Regions from separate parts of the Hymenobacter latericius genome, predicted to be linked through region 2. Evidence: riboswitches for the same ligand, from Rfam matches in the RefSeq annotation. Region 2 holds a riboswitch; each other region holds the start of a gene.
What was found. A riboswitch is a leader RNA that binds a small molecule or an ion and turns the genes downstream of it on or off. The one in region 2 is predicted to bind S-adenosylmethionine.
Positions count from the first base shown of each region.

Region 1 (4,652 bases), 640 kb from region 2:
TCGAACTCGGCCACCAGCTCATCAAGCCCGATGCCCGCCGTTACGGCAAAACCGCCTAGGTAATCGGCGCGGCCGCTGTCCTTAGGAGCCAGGAAATCGGAGAAGGCGAAGTACGGCAGGCCCGGTGCCTTCAGGCTTTGCTGACGCAGCGTGAAGGTTTCGGCCAGTAACTGCTCGCGGGTGTCGTCGGTGTATACCTCAATTGTGTCGGAGTCGACGGTATTAACCGGCCAGAAGCCTACCGTAGCACGGGCCGTAAGCAGCTTTTCATCGATGATGCGCTTGAGCAGGGCTTGGGCATCGGCAAATAGCTTGCGCGCGGCCTCGCCTAGGGTCTCATCTTCCAAGATGCGCGGGTAGCGGCCTTTCAGCTCCCAAGCGTGGAAGAAAGGCGTCCAGTCGATGTAGGGCACCAGCTCCTGCAGCGGGTAATCTTCGAATACCCGCGCACCCAGAAAGCTGGGCTTGGTGATGGGCGCGGCAGCCCAGTCGGCCTGAAACTTCTGCGCGCGGGCATCCTCAATGCTCACGTACTCCTTGGTACGCTGGCGACCGGCGTGGTCGTCGCGCAGCTGTAGGTACTCCTGGGCCACGTCGTTGGCGTACGCATCCCGACCTAGGCCTAGCAGTTGCGAGGCCACCGGCACGGCACGCGAGGCGTCGTTTACGTGTATAACGGGCCCTTTGTAAGCGGGTGCGATGCGCACGGCCGTGTGCAGGCGCGAGGTGGTAGCGCCACCAATGAGCAACGGCACGCGCAGGCCGCGCTTCTCCATTTCCTGCGCCACGTACACCATCTCGTCGAGCGAAGGCGTAATCAGGCCGCTTAAGCCCACAATGTCGGCTTGGGTGCGCTCGGCTTCGGCGATGATCTTTTCGAGGGGCACCATCACGCCTAGGTCAATCACCTCATAGTTGTTGCAGGCCAGCACCACGCCCACAATGTTTTTGCCGATGTCGTGCACGTCGCCTTTCACGGTAGCCAGCAGTACTTTGCCGGCTGTCTGGCGGGCTTCGGTGCCGCCGGCAGCAGCTACGGCGTCGCGCTCGGCCTGCATGTGCGGCTCGAGCCAGGCCACTGCGCGCTTCATCACGCGGGCCGATTTCACTACCTGCGGCAAGAACATTTTGCCGGCGCCGAACAGGTCGCCCACTACCGTCATGCCGGCCATCAGCGGGCCTTCAATCACGGCCAGCGGCTTCTGCAATTGCTTCAGCGCTTCTTCGGTATCGGCTTCGATGTGGTCGGTAATGCCTTTTACCAAGGCGTGCTCGAGGCGCTTCTCAACCGACCACCCGCGCCATTCTTCCTGGCTAATAGCTGTCAGCTGTTGGCTATTAGCTTTCTGATGGCTAAGCTTGTCGGCCAGCTGCACGAGGCGCTCGGTGGCATCGTCGCGGCGGTCGAACAGCACGTCTTCCACGGCTTCGAGCAAATCCTTGGGCACTTCGTCGTACACGGTCAGCTGGCCGGGGTTCACGATGCCCATATCCAGACCGGCCTTGATGGCGTGGTACAGGAACGCGGCGTGAATGGCCTCGCGCACCGGGTCGTTGCCGCGGAAGGCAAACGACACGTTGCTGACGCCGCCGCTGGTGAGGGCGCCGGGCAGGTGCTGCTTAATCCAGCGCACGGCCTCAATAAAGTCGATAGCGTAGCGGCGGTGCTCCTCGATGCCGGTGCCTACGGTAAGGATGTTCGGGTCGAAGATGATGTCTTCGGGCGGGAAGCCTACTTCTTCGGTGAGGATGCGGTAGGCGCGCTGGCAGATGTCGATGCGGCGCTGGTAGTTATCGGCCTGGCCCTGCTCGTCGAAAGCCATTACGATAACCGCCGCGCCATAAGCGCGCACCAGGCGGGCGTGGTGCTTAAACACCTCTTCGCCCTCCTTCAGCGAAATCGAATTGACGATGCTCTTGCCCTGGGTGCACTTCAGGCCAGCTTCCAGCACCTCCCACTTGGAGGAGTCGATCATGATGGGCAGGCGGGCTACATCGGGCTCCGAGGCCAGCAGGTTCAGGAAGTTGGTCATGGCCTCCACCGAGTCGAGTAGGCCTTCGTCCATGTTCACGTCGAGCACCTGCGCGCCGCCTTCCACCTGGGCGCGAGCCACGGCCACGGCTTCGTCAAACTGCCCCGAGCGAATCAGGCGAGCGAAGGCGCGCGAACCCGTTACGTTGCACCGCTCGCCCACGTTCACGAACAAGCTTTCGGGGTGAATATTCAGCGGCTCCAAACCGCTCAGGCGCGTGGCTTGGGGGCGCACCGGCAGCTGGCGCGGCGGGTAGCGGTCGACGAGCTTCGCGGCTTCGGCAATGTGCTGGGGCGTGGTGCCGCAGCAGCCGCCCACCACGTTTACGAGGCCTTCCTGCAGGTACTCTTCCAGCACGGCCGCAAATTCCTGGGCCGATTCGTCGTAGCCGCCGAAGGCGTTGGGCAAGCCGGCGTTGGGGTAAGCCGAAATGTAGCAGTCGGCCAGGCGGCTCAGCTCCTGCAGGTACACCTTCAGCTGCTTGGCACCTAGGGCGCAGTTCAGGCCAATGCTCAGGATGGGCAGGTGGCGCATGGAGTTCCAGAACGCCTCCACCGTTTGGCCCGACAACGTGCGGCCCGAAGCATCGGTGATGGTGCCCGAAATCATGATGGGCACCACGCGGCCGCCCTCATCGAAGAAGCGCTGCGCCGCGAACAATGCGGCCTTGGCGTTCAGCGTGTCGAAGATGGTCTCAATCAGCAGCGCATCCACGCCGCCATCAACCAGGCCTTTGATCTGCTCCAGGTACGCCGTAGCCAGCTCATCGAAGGTGATGGCGCGGAAGCCCGGGCGGTTTACGTCGGGCGAGAGCGAGGCCGTGCGGTTGGTGGGGCCAATGGCGCCGGCCACAAAGCGCGGGCGCTCGGGCGTGCTGTACTCGTCGGCAGCGGAGCGGGCTAGCCGGGCGGCTTCAAAGTTCAGCTCGTACACAATGTGCTCCAGGGCGTAGTCGGCCTGCGCCACGGTGGTGCCGCTGAAGGTGTTGGTTTCTACCAGGTCGGCGCCCGCGGCGAAGTACTCGGCGTGCACGCCGCGCACCACGTCGGGGCGCGTCAGACACAGTAAGTCGTTGTTGCCGCGCAGGGGCTTGGGGTGGTCCCGAAACCGCTCGCCCCGAAAGTCGTCTTCGGTGAGCTGGTGGCGCTGCAGCATGGTACCCATGGCACCATCGAGCACGAGGACACGGCGGGCAAGCAGCTCGGCAAGCGGGGAGGCGGGAACAGTAGGCATATGGTCTTTCCGGATTGCGGTGGATGCTGGCGCGTATCCGGAAAGCCGAGGGGCCGCGAGGGGCTCTGGTTCCGCTCATCTTCTCCGAACGCCGCACCGGCCTCGGATGGGAGTTAGCACCTTGCCGCATTGGCCGGTTGCTAAGACGTCGTCGGGCCCAGTCCCTCGGTCTTTCTGGATAAGCACCACGAAGATAGAGGCCGCCACGAGTTTTTGCAAGTGCCCCGCCGTACCTCAACAGCAAATACGTGTAGTTTATTTGAAAGTATAAATATTTAATTGTAAATTATTGGTAGAAGAAGTGGTGTTGCTGAGTGCTATGGAAACCGTTTATCACCAACACGCGCCCGTGCCAAGCGCCGGGCTGCGCGCCAACCCGTTGTGGTGGGCGGCGCCCCTCGCCGGCCTGGTTGCTGCAGCCCTAAACCTGGGCATTTACTACGCTGCTACTGCTACAGGGCTGTTGCCGGCCAATCTGCGCGAGCCTACCGGCGGCACCATTGGCCCGGCCCACGTGGCCCTGGCCTCGATGGTGCCGGCCCTGCTCGGGGCTTTGGTGCTGGCCGCCCTTATCCGGTGGGCCGATCGGCCGCTGCAAGGGTTTGCTATTGTGGCGGTGGGTATTTGCCTGCTCTCGATGGCGGGCCCGGCGGCCATTCCGCACAACCCGGCCAGCGGCGTGGCTGTACTGGGCCTGATGCACGTGGTAGCGGCCGGGGTGGTGTGGGCGCTGTTCAGCCGCGTTACCCGCGCCTAGGTGCGCGGCACGCTGCAAGGCTCAGCCAACACCTACTGCGCCCCAACTCAGGGTAGGGTTTGCCGGCCGCGGGGCGTCAGATGCAAACAGTGCTTTTGCCAAGGCTTGTGCTTGCCCCCAGCAGCTTGGCTTTGCTGTTGTTGCCTAGGTGCCCGGGCAGCCAGGTGCTGCCGGGGCCTGGGCAACGGTCGTCGGCGTTGGCAAGGGGTTGAGGTGGTTTTGGGCTGATTCCGGCCGATTGCATGGCGGGCGCGGTAGGCAACTACCACTTGGCATGCAGCAACTCAGTTATACAGCCCGGGGTGTGTAAATAGTGTTTTGTCTATTAAAATTATATCAATGATAATATGAATTTAGCCATGGTATATAATGCATATAATATATTTGTGCAGCCATTGTTCAGGCGATATACGCTGCTTGCTAACTAACTGGTAGAAAGCCTTTTGGTTGCTGCAATGTGTCATTGAGCCTGAATGGGGCTGCTTTGGCCTGGGAGCTTAGAGGGCTACTCTGCTTTCGCTTTTCCCGGCCACGAATCACTTTATCTGCCCAACGGGCATTCAGCCTTCGCGCGGCTAACGCTTAACGGCGCCGGGGCAGGCGCAACGAGCCATTTCAGGAATGGCTTG
Region 1 is NZ_CP110136.1:3,190,141-3,194,792, reverse strand. Features, by position in the region: gene metH (methionine synthase) at 1-3,266, opposite strand, end outside; SAM riboswitch class I at 3,339-3,451, opposite strand; gene OIS50_RS14145 (DUF6069 family protein) at 3,586-4,023, shown strand.
Region 1: another riboswitch for S-adenosylmethionine. It lies ahead of metH (methionine synthase); the one in region 2 lies ahead of OIS50_RS16975 (phosphoadenylyl-sulfate reductase).

Region 2 (4,652 bases):
CACAACGTGCTTGATGCCCAGCTGCGCCGCCACGGCGGCGTAATCGGCCACGATGTCGCGGAACACGGCCTCGGAGTAGCCCACCAGGTCGATCTTGTTCACGGCCAGCACGAAGCGCTTGATACCAAGCAGGGCCGATACAATGGTGTGGCGGCGCGTTTGTTCCACCACGCCCTGGCGGGCATCCACCAGCACAATGGCCAAATCGGCGTTCGAAGCGCCCGTCACCATGTTGCGGGTGTACTGCACGTGGCCGGGCGTATCGGTGATGATAAACTTGCGGCGCGGCGTGGTGAAGTACTTGTGCGCCACGTCGATGGTAATGCCTTGTTCGCGCTCGGCGCGCAGGCCATCGGTGAGCAGGGCCAGGTCAACAGTACCGGCGGCGGAAGTGCGGTTTTGCTCCTCCAGCGCAGCCAGCACATCGAGCGACACGGCGTCGCTGTCGTAGAGCAAGCGGCCAATCAGGGTGCTTTTGCCGTCGTCGACGCTGCCGCAGGTGATGAATCGAAGTAAGTCCATGGTGTCCTAGGTGACAAGTGACAGGTAACAGGTGACAGGTAGGTGACGAATCCGGCTTTGCTCGCCGGGTCACGTGTTGCTTGTCACCTCATCACCCCTGATTAGAAATAGCCGTTGCGCTTGCGGTCCTCCATGCCGGTTTCCGAAATCCGGTCGTCGAGGCGGGTAGCGCCCCGCTCGCTCACTTTGGCCTGCAGAATGTCTTCGATAATGGCCGCAAGGGTGCTGGCGTCGCTTTCCACGGCGGCGGTGCAGGTAGCATCGCCCACGGTGCGGAAGCGTACCTGGCGGGTAGTCAGCTCGTCGGAGGCATCGAGTGAGAGGTGCTCCGTTACGGCCAGCAGCTGGCCCGAGGGCAGCACCACGCAGCGGCGCTCGTGGGCGAAGTAGATGCTAGGCAGCTGGATGTTCTCGCGCTGGATGTAGTTCCACACGTCCAGCTCGGTCCAGTTCGAAATGGGAAACACGCGCACGTTTTCGCCGGGCTGAATCTGGCCGTTGTAGATATTCCAGAGCTCGGGGCGCTGGCGGCGCGGGTCCCACTGGCCGAACTCGTCGCGCACCGAGAAGATACGCTCCTTGGCGCGGGCCTTTTCCTCGTCGCGGCGGGCGCCGCCGATGCAGGCATCAAAGCCAAACTCCTCGATGGTATCCAGTAGCGTGTAAGTCTGCAGGGCGTTGCGGCTCGGAAACTTGCCGCCCGGCTCGCGCAGGCCGCGCTGCTGAATGGTGTCCTCCACGCGGCGCACAATCAGCTGCTCGCCTAGTTCGGCAGCCAGTGAGTCGCGAAACTCCAGTACTTCCGGGAAGTTGTGGCCCGTGTCGATGTGCACGAGCGGGAACGGAAACTTGCCAGGCCGGAAGGCCTTTTGGGCAAGGCGCACCAGCGCGATGGAGTCTTTGCCGCCCGAGAACAGCAGCGCGGGGCGCTGAAACTGCCCGGCCACTTCGCGCAGGATGTGGATGGCTTCGGCTTCGAGCCGATCGAGGTAGTCTAAACGAGGGAGCGTTGGCATAAGGCAAGGGGGTGCCTGTTCGGCCTGTAGGGCCGAATTTTTAGGGAATAGGAAGTGCGGGGAATGCAGGGCCTCACCCCCCGGCCCCCTCTCCGGGGGAGAGGGGGAGCCTGATGTCAGCAGGCATTATCCGGAGCATGAAGTAGAAAGAGCAGGGTAGCGCATTACTGGCACAGATGTATGCCGCCAGCAATTAAGTAGTAAGCACAGCGACGTTGCTGCCAATTGGCTCCCCCTCTCCCCCGGAGAGGGGGCCGGGGGGTGAGGCGTGCAGGCCGCACTCCTTCGCCGACTGATCTTCCCACCACCAGCGGCCGGCCCGGAAGTCTTCGCCGGGCTTCACGGCCCGGGTGCACGGCGCGCAGCCAATGCTCACGAAGCCTTGCAGGTGCAGGGGGTTATGCGGAATGCTGTACTCGCGGATAAAGGCCCAGGTCTGCTCCCAGGTCCAGTCGAGCAGCGGATTCACCTTCAGCAGCTGGTAGGTAGCATCGAACTCGGCTATCTGCATGCCGGTGCGGGTGGCCGATTGCTCGGCCCGAATGCCCGTAACCCAGGCTTCTTTGCCGGCCAGCGCACGGCTCAGCGGCTCCACTTTGCGCACGTTGCAGCAGGCCTTGCGGGCATCCACGCTTTCGTAGAAACCATTCGGGCCCTGGCGCTCTACCAGGGCGGCTACCTGCTCGTGGTTGGGGTAGTAGGTCCGGATGGTTTTGCCGTATTTGAGCACGGTTTTGCTCCAGGTAGCATACGTTTCCTGAAAATTACGACCTGTGTCGAGGGTAAATACCTCAATGGGTAAATCGTGGGCAAAAATCAGGTGCGCGATTACCTGATCTTCCAATCCAAAAGAGGTAGAAAAAGCGGCTTTACCGGTAAATTCAGTGGCAATTAGGCGCAGGGTATCCAACGCATCAGCCCCAATTAATTGCTGACGAATTTGCGCCACCTGTGCATCGATTAAAGTCGACATGCGCAGCAGGGCTACGACCGGTTTCTCCGAAGAAAAACCAGGTCTGATAAGACAAAAAGAAAGGGAGCCGGAGGGGTAGGCGGCGAGTTGAGCTCAAGCGGCCAAACCAAACGGACCTAGGGCGTGCTCCTGCGGTAGGAGCCTAGGCGTTGGCGTTCCGGCAAGCGGGCAGGGGAGGATGTAAAAGCCTCAACAACACGCGCGGCGCATAGCCAGGCAACAACAGCACAGGCTGTTGGAGCCGAAAAGGCCCGGCTGCAGAGCAGCGGAGGTAGCGCGGGGTGTGATGATGAGGTTCACGGCGTACGTTGTTTTTATATGGTCAGGAATTGGCACCGTTCCGGATGATCCGGAGGGTTGCCGGCGCTTCACGGAGCCTGTCTCTCCACGCCTCTGTATAAAAACAATCCTGGGAAGAATTGATGGAGCAAAGGTAGCAACACAAATTTTGGAATTGCAAATTTTTTCTTGAGCTGGCCCCAAAGCTTTGTGTCTTGACAATACCAATTCGCCTAAACCCAGTTTGTATTAAAAAGCTTAGGGCCGTGCTTGAACAATTAATTCAAGCACGGCCCTAATGCGCAATTCAAATAGCAGGCGCTGATTAATTCCGGCGCACCATATCCACCACGGCATCAACCCAAATGGGGTGGGTATTGCAGCTCGGCACCAATTGCCAGTGGTTGCCGCCGGCTTCCTCAAACATTTCCTTAAACTCTTCGCCTACCTCGATGGTGGTTTCGAGGCAGTCGGCCACGAAGGCGGGGCTGAAGGCCAGCACGTTCTTGTAGCCCTTGGCCGGCATCTCCTTCAGGACCTCGTCGGCGTAGGGCTGCAGCCACGGGTCGCGCAGGCGGCTTTGCAGGCGGCTCTGGAAGCACACGGTGTACTGGTCGTCGCGCAAACCCAGGGCCTCGGCCAGCAGGCGCGAGGTGGCAAAGCACTGCGCGCGGTAGCAGTAGCGGTTATTTTTATTGTAGTGGTTGCAGCAGGTGCCCAGCTTGCAATAGCCTTTGTGGCTGCCCTTAAGCACGTGGCGCTCCGGAATGCCGTGGTAGCTGAACACCACGTGGTCGTAGTCGTGCTTTTCCATCTCGGCCTTGCCCAGGGCCCCGAAGGTGGCAATGAAGCCGGGGTCGTCGGCGAAGGTGCTGATGAAGCTGATGCTGGGCACCACCCACCATTTGCTTACGATGTCCATCACCTTTTCCTGCACCGAGCCCGTGCTAGCCGCGGCGTACTGCGGAAACAGCGGCAGCACGATGATGCGCTCCACGGCTGCTTCGCGCAGCTCCTCCAGCGCCGATTCGATGCTGGGATTCTGGTAGCGCATGCCGAAGGCCACGAGGTAGTCTTTGCCGAGCTTTTCCTGCACCAGCTTTTTCAGATCGAGGCCGTGGTAGAGCAGCGGGGAGCCGCGCTCATCCCAGAGCTGCTGGTAAATTTTGGCCGACTTGGGCGCGCGCAGCGGCACCACCAAGCCCTGAAACAGCGGGTAGCGCACAGCCGCGGGCATGTCGATAACGCGAGCATCGGTCAGGAACTCGTTGAGGTAACGGCGTACATCCGGCGTGCGGGGCGAATCGGGGGTGCCCAGGTTCACGAGCAGGACACCGATGCGGCCTTGGGTAGAGGCAGGGGTAGAGGGCATAAAAGAGAGGTAGCGCACACCGCCGGTAACAAAGGAAAGCGGTGCCGACAGATGCCATACAAAGGTACGGGCCCCAAAGTTTGCGCCGCAGCTGCGGCACCGGCTCAGTACGCCCTGATTTATATCCACGAAATAGCCGGCATCCGCTGAAAGACCATACGCCAGGTGATGACAGAGGTAACGGTTCGTCAGCACCTAGGGCCTTGCCAGCAACGTTTTGGTGTAGCGCTGGTAACAATTGTCGGGCGGAACAGCGGCGCGGTTGTGCGCGAGCCAGGCGGTACCAATGGCCGGGGGCGTAGCGGCAGGGCCGAAGCACGTGGCAGCGAGGTCGGAAAAGGGCGATGGTAACCGGCGTGGTGTAGTGAAGGCAGGCGAGCCTAGGTGCTGGCTTGGGCAAGCGGTAACAGGAGCCAGCATACCGTGGCATTAACATTCGGGCGCGGCATTGCCCAAAAGGTACTTTTAACCGTAAGCGCCTATTATTCAG
Region 2 is NZ_CP110136.1:3,825,378-3,830,029, forward strand. Features, by position in the region: gene OIS50_RS16965 (sulfate adenylyltransferase subunit 1) at 1-522, opposite strand, end outside; gene cysD (sulfate adenylyltransferase subunit CysD) at 624-1,538, opposite strand; gene OIS50_RS16975 (phosphoadenylyl-sulfate reductase) at 1,732-2,511, opposite strand; SAM riboswitch class I at 2,823-2,915, opposite strand; gene hemH (ferrochelatase) at 3,116-4,162, opposite strand.

Region 3 (4,652 bases), 1.1 Mb from region 2:
GCAAGCGCTGCGCCGTTACTTACGCACCCCCGCTGCAAAGGGTTAAGCGCGCAACTATCTGCTACCTAGCCCGTACACTTTAGCCGAGCCAATGGGTTGCTACCCAGCACCTGTTGCTCGCATCCGCACCCACTTACAAAGACCACACAACCATGGGACTGTTCGATTTCCTCAGCGATAAGGGCGAGAAAAAGCCCGTACAACCTACCCAACCCCAAAAGCCGGCCGGCGGCGCTACCGATTTCTTCGGCAACCAAGCGCAACCGCAGGCAGCCCAACCCGCCGCCGCCCAAGGCGAAACCTACACCGTAGTAAGCGGCGACTCGCTTTCGAAGATTGCCAAAAAGCACTACGGCGACGCCTCCAAGTGGCACCAGATTTACGATGCTAATAAGTCGACGATTGGCAGCAACCCCGACCATATTGAGGTAGGCCAGGTGCTGAAACTGCCCAAGATGTAGGCCTTATTTCTGCTTGATATTGCAACGCCTAGGTCCGACCCCTAGGCGTTTTTTTGTGTAAAATCACTGCCACACCTTATTAATAATCATCTTATAACCAATATTTTACTTCGAACCAAAGCGCAATTGGTTACATCTGACTTCTCGTCCTGAAAAAACTTTTCGCCAGATTTGCGTTTAATGCAACCGGTACTACCTTTGTGCCAGCCCGGCTTACGGCCCGGCGTTTTTTGAAGCATGGTTTATTCCGAAGCGGCGAGAGAACAGGCTCGATGACCCGCTGGCAACCACCAGCAACGCACAAGCTGGCAGGTGCCAAGTCCTGCCCCTACGAGGGGACAAATAAATAGCGTGCTATGGATACCTACCCGCACCCCTACAACACTCCTTCGCAGTTCCGCGCTACCGCGGCGCCCGCTACAACTATGCTTGTAGCCGCTCGCCCCGCTACCGCGACGATGATGCAGCCGCAGGCTATGCGCGCTGCCGAAACGGCGTGTTGTTGCTGTTGTTGGTAGTTGGCCCCGCGGGCGCTTAAAGCCTGCCCCTACCCTTCCCATTTCACATTCTGGCCGCCCGGCTTTTCGGCGGCATGTGGCTTCGCTGCACCCTAGGGTTTCACTTGGGCTGCTGCGGGCCACCACTTCGGCGCACGCGGCTTTGGGCTTGCTGTGGCCGGTTTCCCGCATCGATTTCGCAATCCACAACCCTCTTTCTCAGCATTATCATGTCTCAGCAGAACCTGCACTTCGAAACCCTGCAACTCCACGCCGGCCAGCAACCCGACCCCACCACGGGCGCCCGCGCAGTGCCGCTGTTTCAAACTACATCCTACGTATTCAAGAATGCTGAGCACGGCGCTAACCTGTTTGCGCTAAAGGAGTTCGGCAACATTTACACCCGCCTGATGAACCCTACCACCGACGTGTTTGAGCAGCGCGTGGCGGCGCTCGAAGGCGGCGTGGCAGCGCTGGCAACGGCCTCCGGCCAGGCGGCGCAGTTTATTGCCCTGAACAACATCCTGCAGGCCGGCGACAACTTCGTGTCGACTTCGTTTCTGTACGGGGGCACGTACAATCAATTCAAGGTGGCGTTCAAGCGCCTGGGTATTGAGGTGCGCTTTGCCGACGGCGACAACCCCGAGAGCTTCGAGCGGCTGATCGACGAGAACACCAAGGCGCTGTACCTCGAAACCATCGGCAACCCGGGCTTCAACATTCCGGATTTTGAAGCCATTGCGGCCATTGCCAACAAGCACGACATTCCGCTGATTGTGGATAACACCTTCGGCGCGGGTGGTTACCTGTTCCGCCCCCTGGAGCACGGCGCGCACATTGTAGTAGAATCGGCTACGAAATGGATTGGCGGCCACGGCACCTCCATCGGCGGCGTAATCGTGGATGGCGGCAAGTACGACTTCGGCAACGGCAAATTTCCGCAGTTTACCGAGCCAAGCGAAGGCTACCACGGCCTGGTATTCAATGATGTGTTCGGCAAAAACGGCCCCTTCGGCAACATTGCTTTCATCATCCGGGCCCGGGTAGAAGGCCTGCGCGACTTCGGCCCCTCGCAGAGCCCCTTCAACGCCTGGCAGCTGCTTATCGGCCTCGAAACGCTGAGCCTGCGCGTAGACCGCACCGTGGAAAACGCCCAGAAAATTGCCGAGTGGCTGGAGCAGCACCCGCAGGTAGAGGCCGTGAACTACCCCGGCCTCAAGAGCAGCCCCTACCACCAGCTGGCCACCAAATACCTGAAGCGCGGCTTCGGCGGTGTGCTCACCTTCGCTATTAAAGGCTCGAAGGAAACGGCCACGCAGTTTATCGACAACCTGCAGCTCATCAGCCACCTGGCCAACGTGGGCGACGCCAAAACGCTCATCATTCAGCCTTCGGCCACCACGCACCAGCAGCTTTCCGACGAGGAGCAGCGCGCCGCTGGCGTAACGCCCACGCTGCTGCGCCTGTCGCTGGGCCTGGAGCACATCGACGACATCAAGGCCGATTTGCAGCGCGCTTTTGACGCAGTGCAGAACGCGGCGCCGCTGAGCAACACCGAGGATAACGCTATCCTACTCGAACAACAAGCCGAGCACCCCGCCACGCTGGAAGTATAAAGGGAGGGAAAACTGAGGAAGCCCGCTTCTGCCATGGGGCAGGGCTTCCCTTCCAGCATTGGCACCTAGGCGAAGCGCTTCGGGAGAAAGTGCTTCGCCGCCGCTTCGGCTCCTTTGCTTTCCGGCCCCTTCTTCTGCTCGAGGGGGCCGGGAGCAAAGCATTTCTGACCGCTGCAGCCGCGGGCTGCGGTGTTTTACCACTCCTTTCAGCCTTACCCGAAAGGACCCCGCTATGAGCGAACAACAAACGCTAACCTTGGCCCAACCGCTGCCGCTGGAGTGCGGCGGCGAGCTGGCCGGCGTACAAATTGCCTACCACACTTACGGCACCCTGAGCCCCGCGCGCGACAACGTATTGTGGGTGTGCCACGCCCTCACGGCCAACGCCGATGTGCCGAGCTGGTGGCCCGGCCTGGTGGGCCCCGGCCACTACTACGACCCGGCCGAGTGGTTTATCGTGTGCGCCAACGTGCTGGGCTCGTGCTACGGCACCACGGGCCCTACCTCGCCGGTGCCGCCGCTGGGCCGGCCGCTGTACCAGGCTTTTCCGCGCCTTACGGTGCGCGACCTGGTTGCCGCCCACGAGCAACTGCGCCAGCACCTAGGGCTGGCGAAAATTCATACCGTTATCGGCGGCTCGCTGGGTGGGCAGCAGGCGTTGGAGTGGGCCATTGCGCAACCCAAACTGTTCGAACACCTGGTGCTGCTGGCTACCAACGCGCGGCACTCGCCCTGGGGCATTGCCTTTAATGAGGCGCAGCGGCTGGCCATTCAGGCCGATTGTACCTACCAGGGCGGCGGACCCGAGGGCGGCGTGGCCGGGTTGCGGGCGGCCCGGGCCGTGGCCCTGCTCAGCTACCGCAGCTACGATGCCTACGGCCGCACCCAGGCCGAGCCCGACGAGGACGCCCTACCGGCTTTTCACCGGGCCAGCTCCTATCAGCAGTATCAGGGCGACAAGCTCACGGCGCGCTTCAACGCCTACAGCTACGTTACGCTGTCGCACATCATGGATTCGCACAACGTGGGGCGCGGGCGCGGTGGGCTGGAGGCCGCGCTGCGGCAGGTGCAGGCCCGCACGCTGGTGCTGGGCATTTCGTCGGATGTGCTGTTTCCGCCGGCCGAGCAGCAGTTTATTGCCCGCCACGTACCCGGCGCCATGTACGCCGAAATGGATTCGCCCTACGGCCACGACGGTTTCCTGATCGAAACCGCGCAAATCACGCATTTTCTCGAACGATTCTATGTCCAAACCTTCGTCCACTAACCCCCGCACCCGCATTGGGCTGATTGGTTTCGGCTGCGTTGGGCAAGGGCTGTTCGACATTCTGGAGCGCCACCCCGAGGCCGGTTTTGCGGTAGCGCGCATCGCCGTGAAGAACCCCACCAAGCTGCGCCCGCTGCCGGCCAGCCGCTTCGAGTTTCAGGCCGAGGCGCTGCTGCACGACGCGGAGCTCGATATTCTGGTTGAAGTTATCGACGATGCGGCCGAGGCTTTCCGATTGGTGAGCGAAGCGCTGCGCCTAGGTCGGCGGGTGGTTACGGCCAATAAGGCCATGGTGGCCCGGCACCTGCCCGAGCTGCTGCAGCTGCAGCGCCAGTTTGGCGGCACGCTGCTCTACGAAGCCGCCGTATGCGGCAGCATTCCGGTCGTTCGCACCCTCGACAGCTACTTCGGCCAGGAGCCGCTGCGCTCGGTAAGCGGCATCTTCAACGGCTCCTCCAACTACGTGCTCACGCGCATGACGGAAGGCGGCTCCGACTACGCCGAAGCTTTGGCCGAAGCCCAGGCGCAAGGTTTTGCCGAAACCGACCCCACGCTCGATATGGCCGCTTTCGACCCTAGGTCGAAAGCGGTGATACTGGCCGCCCACGCCTACGGCCTGCTGCTGAACCCTGACGACGTACTGAACCTGGGCATCGAGAACATTTCGTTGGCCGACATTCGCTACGCCGCCGAGCGCGGGCAGAAGATTAAGGTAGTAGCCAGCCTGCAGCCCTTGCCCGGCGGTGGCGCTACCGTGTTCGTAACGCCGCAGCTGGTTTCGGCCGATTCGCCGCTGTACGCCGTGGAGCGC
Region 3 is NZ_CP110136.1:2,678,222-2,682,873, forward strand. Features, by position in the region: gene OIS50_RS11935 (LysM peptidoglycan-binding domain-containing protein) at 153-461, shown strand; SAM riboswitch class I at 701-810, shown strand; gene OIS50_RS11940 (O-acetylhomoserine aminocarboxypropyltransferase/cysteine synthase family protein) at 1,189-2,574, shown strand; gene OIS50_RS11945 (homoserine O-acetyltransferase family protein) at 2,807-3,841, shown strand; gene OIS50_RS11950 (homoserine dehydrogenase) at 3,819-4,652, shown strand, end outside.
Region 3: another riboswitch for S-adenosylmethionine. It lies ahead of OIS50_RS11940 (O-acetylhomoserine aminocarboxypropyltransferase/cysteine synthase family protein); the one in region 2 lies ahead of OIS50_RS16975 (phosphoadenylyl-sulfate reductase).

Region 4 (4,652 bases), 1.2 Mb from region 2:
GAGAGGGGGAGCCTGACGACCTAGGGCTCGGCTGTCATGTCGAGTAAAGCGAGACATCTGGCGCGCCTACTCTTGTTAGTATTCACTCCCCCTCTCCCTTTGGAGAGGGGGCCGGGGGGTGAGGTACCGGTAAGGTCCTTCCTGCGTCAGGACGATAATTACCGCCCACCCAGATGTCTCGCTTGGCTCGACATGACAGCTGAGCCCTAGGCCAGTACCTGAATAACAGCTTCCGAGAAACGCTCCATTTCCTCAAGCTGCGGGCTGCACTGCAGCAGGAACAGGTCAACGCCCACGGCCTCGAACTGCGCCACGCGTTCGGCAATCTGATCGGGCGTGCCGGTGAGGCCCGAGCGCAGGCCGCGGTTCGACACGGAGTAGTCCTGCAGCGACACCTGCTTTTCGAGCTGCGTGCCGGCCAGCCACTGCTGGTAGTTTTTGTAGCCGGCGGCCGAGCCGTTTACGTTCGTGATGCGCTCCAGCTCGCGCTTCACCTCCTGCTCGGTGTTGCGCACAATGCTGTACGCCGCCACGCCAAACTTCATCGGGGGCAGGCCTAGCCGGTCGCGGCGCTCCTGCAAATCCCGAATGCGGCGGCCGATGGCCGCGGGCTCGTCGCCGTGCATCACGTAGCCGTCGCACTGGGCGGCAATCAGGTTCTTGGCCGCTTCCGATTCGCCGCCGGCGTACAGGAACGGCCGCGGGCGCGACACCGGCTTGGGCTGCAGAATGCTGTCCGTCACCTCGTAGTACTTGCCCTTGAAGCTGAAGTGGTCTTGCTTCCAGAGGTTGTCTACCACGTGCAGCCACTCGGCGGTGCGGGCGTACCGGTCGTCGTGCTGCTCAAAGTGCACGCCGTACTTCTTGGCCTCGTCCTGCCACCACGACGACACCACGTTCAGCGACAACCGCCCGCCGCTGATGTGGTCGATGTTGGCGGCTTGCTTGGCCAGCAGCGCCGGCGAGTGGAAGGTAGGCCGCACGGCCACCATCAGCTCGAGCTTTTTGGTAACGGCCGCCAGCGCGGCCGCCGTGCTCCAGGCATCGAGCGAAGGGGCTTCTTCGCCTTTGATGTCGTTCAGGTTCAGCTCGGCGATAAGCGACAGGTCGTAACCGAGCTCCTCCGAGCGTTGGGCCAGCGTTTTCACGTAGTCCCAGTCGGCGCGCATGTTTTCATCCTCAACATTGCGCAGCCACCCGCCAAAAACGGGCATCCAATATCCGTAACGCATGGTTTCTTGTCTTGTAAGAACGTCATGCTGAGCCCCGCCGAAGCATCTCTACGGATAGTAATCTACTATCTGGCGAAGCGGTAGAGATGCTTCGACAAGCTCAGCATGACGGGCTGGTTTAGTTAGTGGCGAGGCTCAGGGCCAGCTCGGCAGTGGCGGCGGCCAGTTCTTGCTCCAGGTAGTCGACAAACAGCGCGTAGGGGTCGAAGCCGACCACGTTCACGGCATCGGCCACGAAGTTGGACAGCGCGTTGATGTCGTAGAACAGCACCTCGCCGGTGCGGTCGTCGACGAGGTATTCGATGCCGCCCACGTCGATTTTGGCCGCGGCTACCAGGCGCTCCACGGCCTCGATTACCTCGGCCGGCGGCGTGGTGGCTTCTACCTGAATGCCTTTCTTGGGGGCTTGGGTAAGGCAGAACTCGCCTTCCGCTGCGGGCTCGTCGGGAATCTGGCAGATTTCGGCCGGGCACAGGTTGAAGCTGGTGCCGGTGGTGTACACCTTCATGGCGTACAGGAACTTGCCGTTCAGCGTCTCGACGCGAGTGATGTGGCCGCCGCGCGGGGCCACAAACTCCTGCACCAACGCAGTCTGGTCGATGCCTAGGTCAATCTGGCCGTTATCAACGGCGGCTTGCAGGCCTTCGGGCGTATCGAAGCGCACGATGCCCGCGCCGCTGCCGCCGATGTTCACCTTTACTACCAGCGGGAAGCTCAGCTCCTTGGCCGCGTCCGGAATGCGTGACACGTGGTTTACCACCCGCGACTTCGGAAATTTCAGGCCCAAACCGGCCAGCAAATCGAGCTGCCGGGCTTTGTTGGTTTCGATGCCCGAGGCCACCGTGCCGTTGATAACCCGAACACCCAGGCGCTCCAGATGCGTAAGGAAACCGGCCGTGTGAAAGATGCCCTGGCCGTGGCCGCGCAAGTACGCCGAAGAGCTCATGCGGTTGATTACCAATGCGTACGGGCTTTCCGACTCCGAAGGGTCGAAGAGGTGGTGCGCGGCATCAATCTTCTCGTAGGGCAGGCCACGGCGGTCGAGCTCGGCGAAGAGCGGCTTAAACCATTCGGGGTGCTCGTAATAAATTCCTATGGGCTTGGGGTATTGTGCCATGTTTAGCAGAAATAATGACGATGTAAGCGGAAGGGAAAAGCAGCCGCAAAAGCGCTGCTGAGCTGATTGTCGGTTGGAAAGTGCAGCTGCAACTGCCCCAGGTGCTGCAGAGCAGGGCAGCCGAGGGCAGCACGCGCCCACGCTGCCGAAAAGCCGGAGCCGCAGCAGAAAATGGAAAACAGGGAAGGAGGCAGTTGCCGGCCGAATTCACAAGCCACCAAGTGCTTGGAAATCAAGCGCTGAACTGAGCCGATGGCAATGCCAGCGCAAATCGGGCTGGCATTGCGACGCACCAAGCCCTAGGTGCCCAGGCACCTAGCAGCCATGCAGCAGCAAGGGGAGGGGGTGTGGGTTGGGCTCAACAACAACAGGCCGCAACTGCCATGCCCATACAGCAACGCTGCGCCTGGCGCAGGTTGGGGGCGGTGGTAGCAGAGCGAAAAGCGGCGGTGCGGGTAGTTGAAGCCACGGCTACTTGTTTTTATATGGTCAGGACTTGGCACCGTTCCCGGGAGTTACCCCGCTGGTGGTTGCCGGCGCTTCAGGGAGCCTGTCTCTCCACGCCTCTGTATAAAAACAATCCTTTGGTCGGAAAGAATTGATGCTGCAAAGGTATAGCAGCGTTTGCCGAAAACACAAATATTCTTCGCAACGAACAAGCCCGGCGGTTATGGTTTCGGCAACAAAAAAGCCGCGAAACGGCCGCCAGGGCGGCGCGTTTCGCGGCTGATAAGGCGGCTAAAATGCCTTAGTTGACCGGGAATTCGGCGAACGAGGAGAAGTCGACGAGCTTGCCTTTCTGAATCAGTTTCAGCTCGGTTTGCAGGTTTTTCTGGTTGCTCTTGGTGGTGTATTCGGTGTCGAGCTTGGTGAGGTCGGGCTTGCCGGCATTTACCCAGGCCGTGTACCAGAAGTTGGCCGTGGTTTGGGCGGCGTTGCGCATCTGGCGCTCAATCATGTGGTTGAGGGCCTTGTGGTAGGCGGCCGAGTAGGCGGGCGTGTGCACCCAGCTGTTGAACACGTTTTTCTTTACCTGGCCGTCGGCGTTCAGCACGTACAGCGCTTCTTTGGGCGTTTCGCCGGCCAGCTTTTTCTCAATGGTCAGCATCGAGTCGATGGCGGCGTGGCTCTGGGCCACAATGCGCCACGATTCGGCCACGGGGTCCTGAATCAGCTTGGGCTCCGCAAGCTTGAAGTTGTAGTTCCGGCCAAACTGCTCGGGCAGCTGCGACTCGTAGAACGCATGAATACCACGCTGCCCGGTGCGCTGGCCGTCGTGGTTGGAGGAGGTGTGCAAGGGCTGGTGCGCATCGCCGAGGTAGTGGCCCAGGTCGGCGGCCAGAAACAGGATTTCGTCCTTGCGCTGGTTTTTCATGGCCGTGGTCAGCTTGGCCAGCATATCCTGCAGGTACCAGGGCAGGCGGCCGTGCTTGTCCAGCGTTTCGGCGTCGTATTTTTTGTAGGCATCGGCAGCGGCTTGCGGTATCTCCGCTACCGGGCCATACTCTTCCAGATCGATGTAGTGCCGCGGAAACTCGGCTTTGTCGTTGATGCTGTACTTGCGCGAATCGGGGATGACCGATTCCGTCACCACGTAATCGATGTGGTTGTAGAAGAACGTGCGCATGGCCGCGGGCAGGGCCAGCACGGCCGCGCGGTTGATGCGTTGGTGGCCCCAGTTGCCCCAGGCAAACAGCAGCGAGGGAGCGGTAAGCAGCAGAGCCGTAGCCAATACCAAACGGCGGCTGCGGCGGCTAAAGTTGAACATACGTAGCGTAGGCATAAGAAAAAGAAAAGGCAAATATCTGGGCTTGGCAGGCATCGGCCAAATACCGATTTGTGAATCAGGGTTTTGGGTAATCAATTTCCTGACTCTTTGTAGGTTGAAGCCGAAGCAGGCCGTTGCAGCTATGGCCTGCCTGGCCGGCGGCGCTTGCTTTGCACCTAGGGATAAGTCAATTACTGTGGTTTCGCCGGCAATGCCGTGAGCCGGCAATGCCCGTGCGGCCCCGGGCGGCGGCCCAGGCCGTGCACATGCCCGGCGGCGCGGCGGCTGGCATGTTTTGGGGGCGGCAGCGGCGCGGGGCCGCGCTGGTGCGCTTATATTTCTGCGCATTTTGGCGGCCGTAGCACCGCCTGTCACTTCCGAATCTACAAGCCGCGGTATGCGCAACGATCTGGCTCTTATCGACCTGTTGGTCTTTCTCATTTACCTCGTGGGCGTATCGTTGTACGGCTACTACATCTACCGCCAAAAAAAGCGTACCGAATCCGATTCGAAGGACTTTTTCCTGGCCGAAGGC
Region 4 is NZ_CP110136.1:654,611-659,262, forward strand. Features, by position in the region: gene OIS50_RS02695 (LLM class flavin-dependent oxidoreductase) at 207-1,232, opposite strand; gene OIS50_RS02700 (ATP-grasp domain-containing protein) at 1,351-2,349, opposite strand; gene OIS50_RS02705 (hypothetical protein) at 2,352-2,642, opposite strand; SAM riboswitch class I at 2,828-2,926, opposite strand; gene OIS50_RS02710 (zinc dependent phospholipase C family protein) at 3,098-4,132, opposite strand; gene OIS50_RS02715 (sodium:solute symporter family transporter) at 4,515-4,652, shown strand, end outside.
Region 4: another riboswitch for S-adenosylmethionine. It lies ahead of OIS50_RS02705 (hypothetical protein); the one in region 2 lies ahead of OIS50_RS16975 (phosphoadenylyl-sulfate reductase).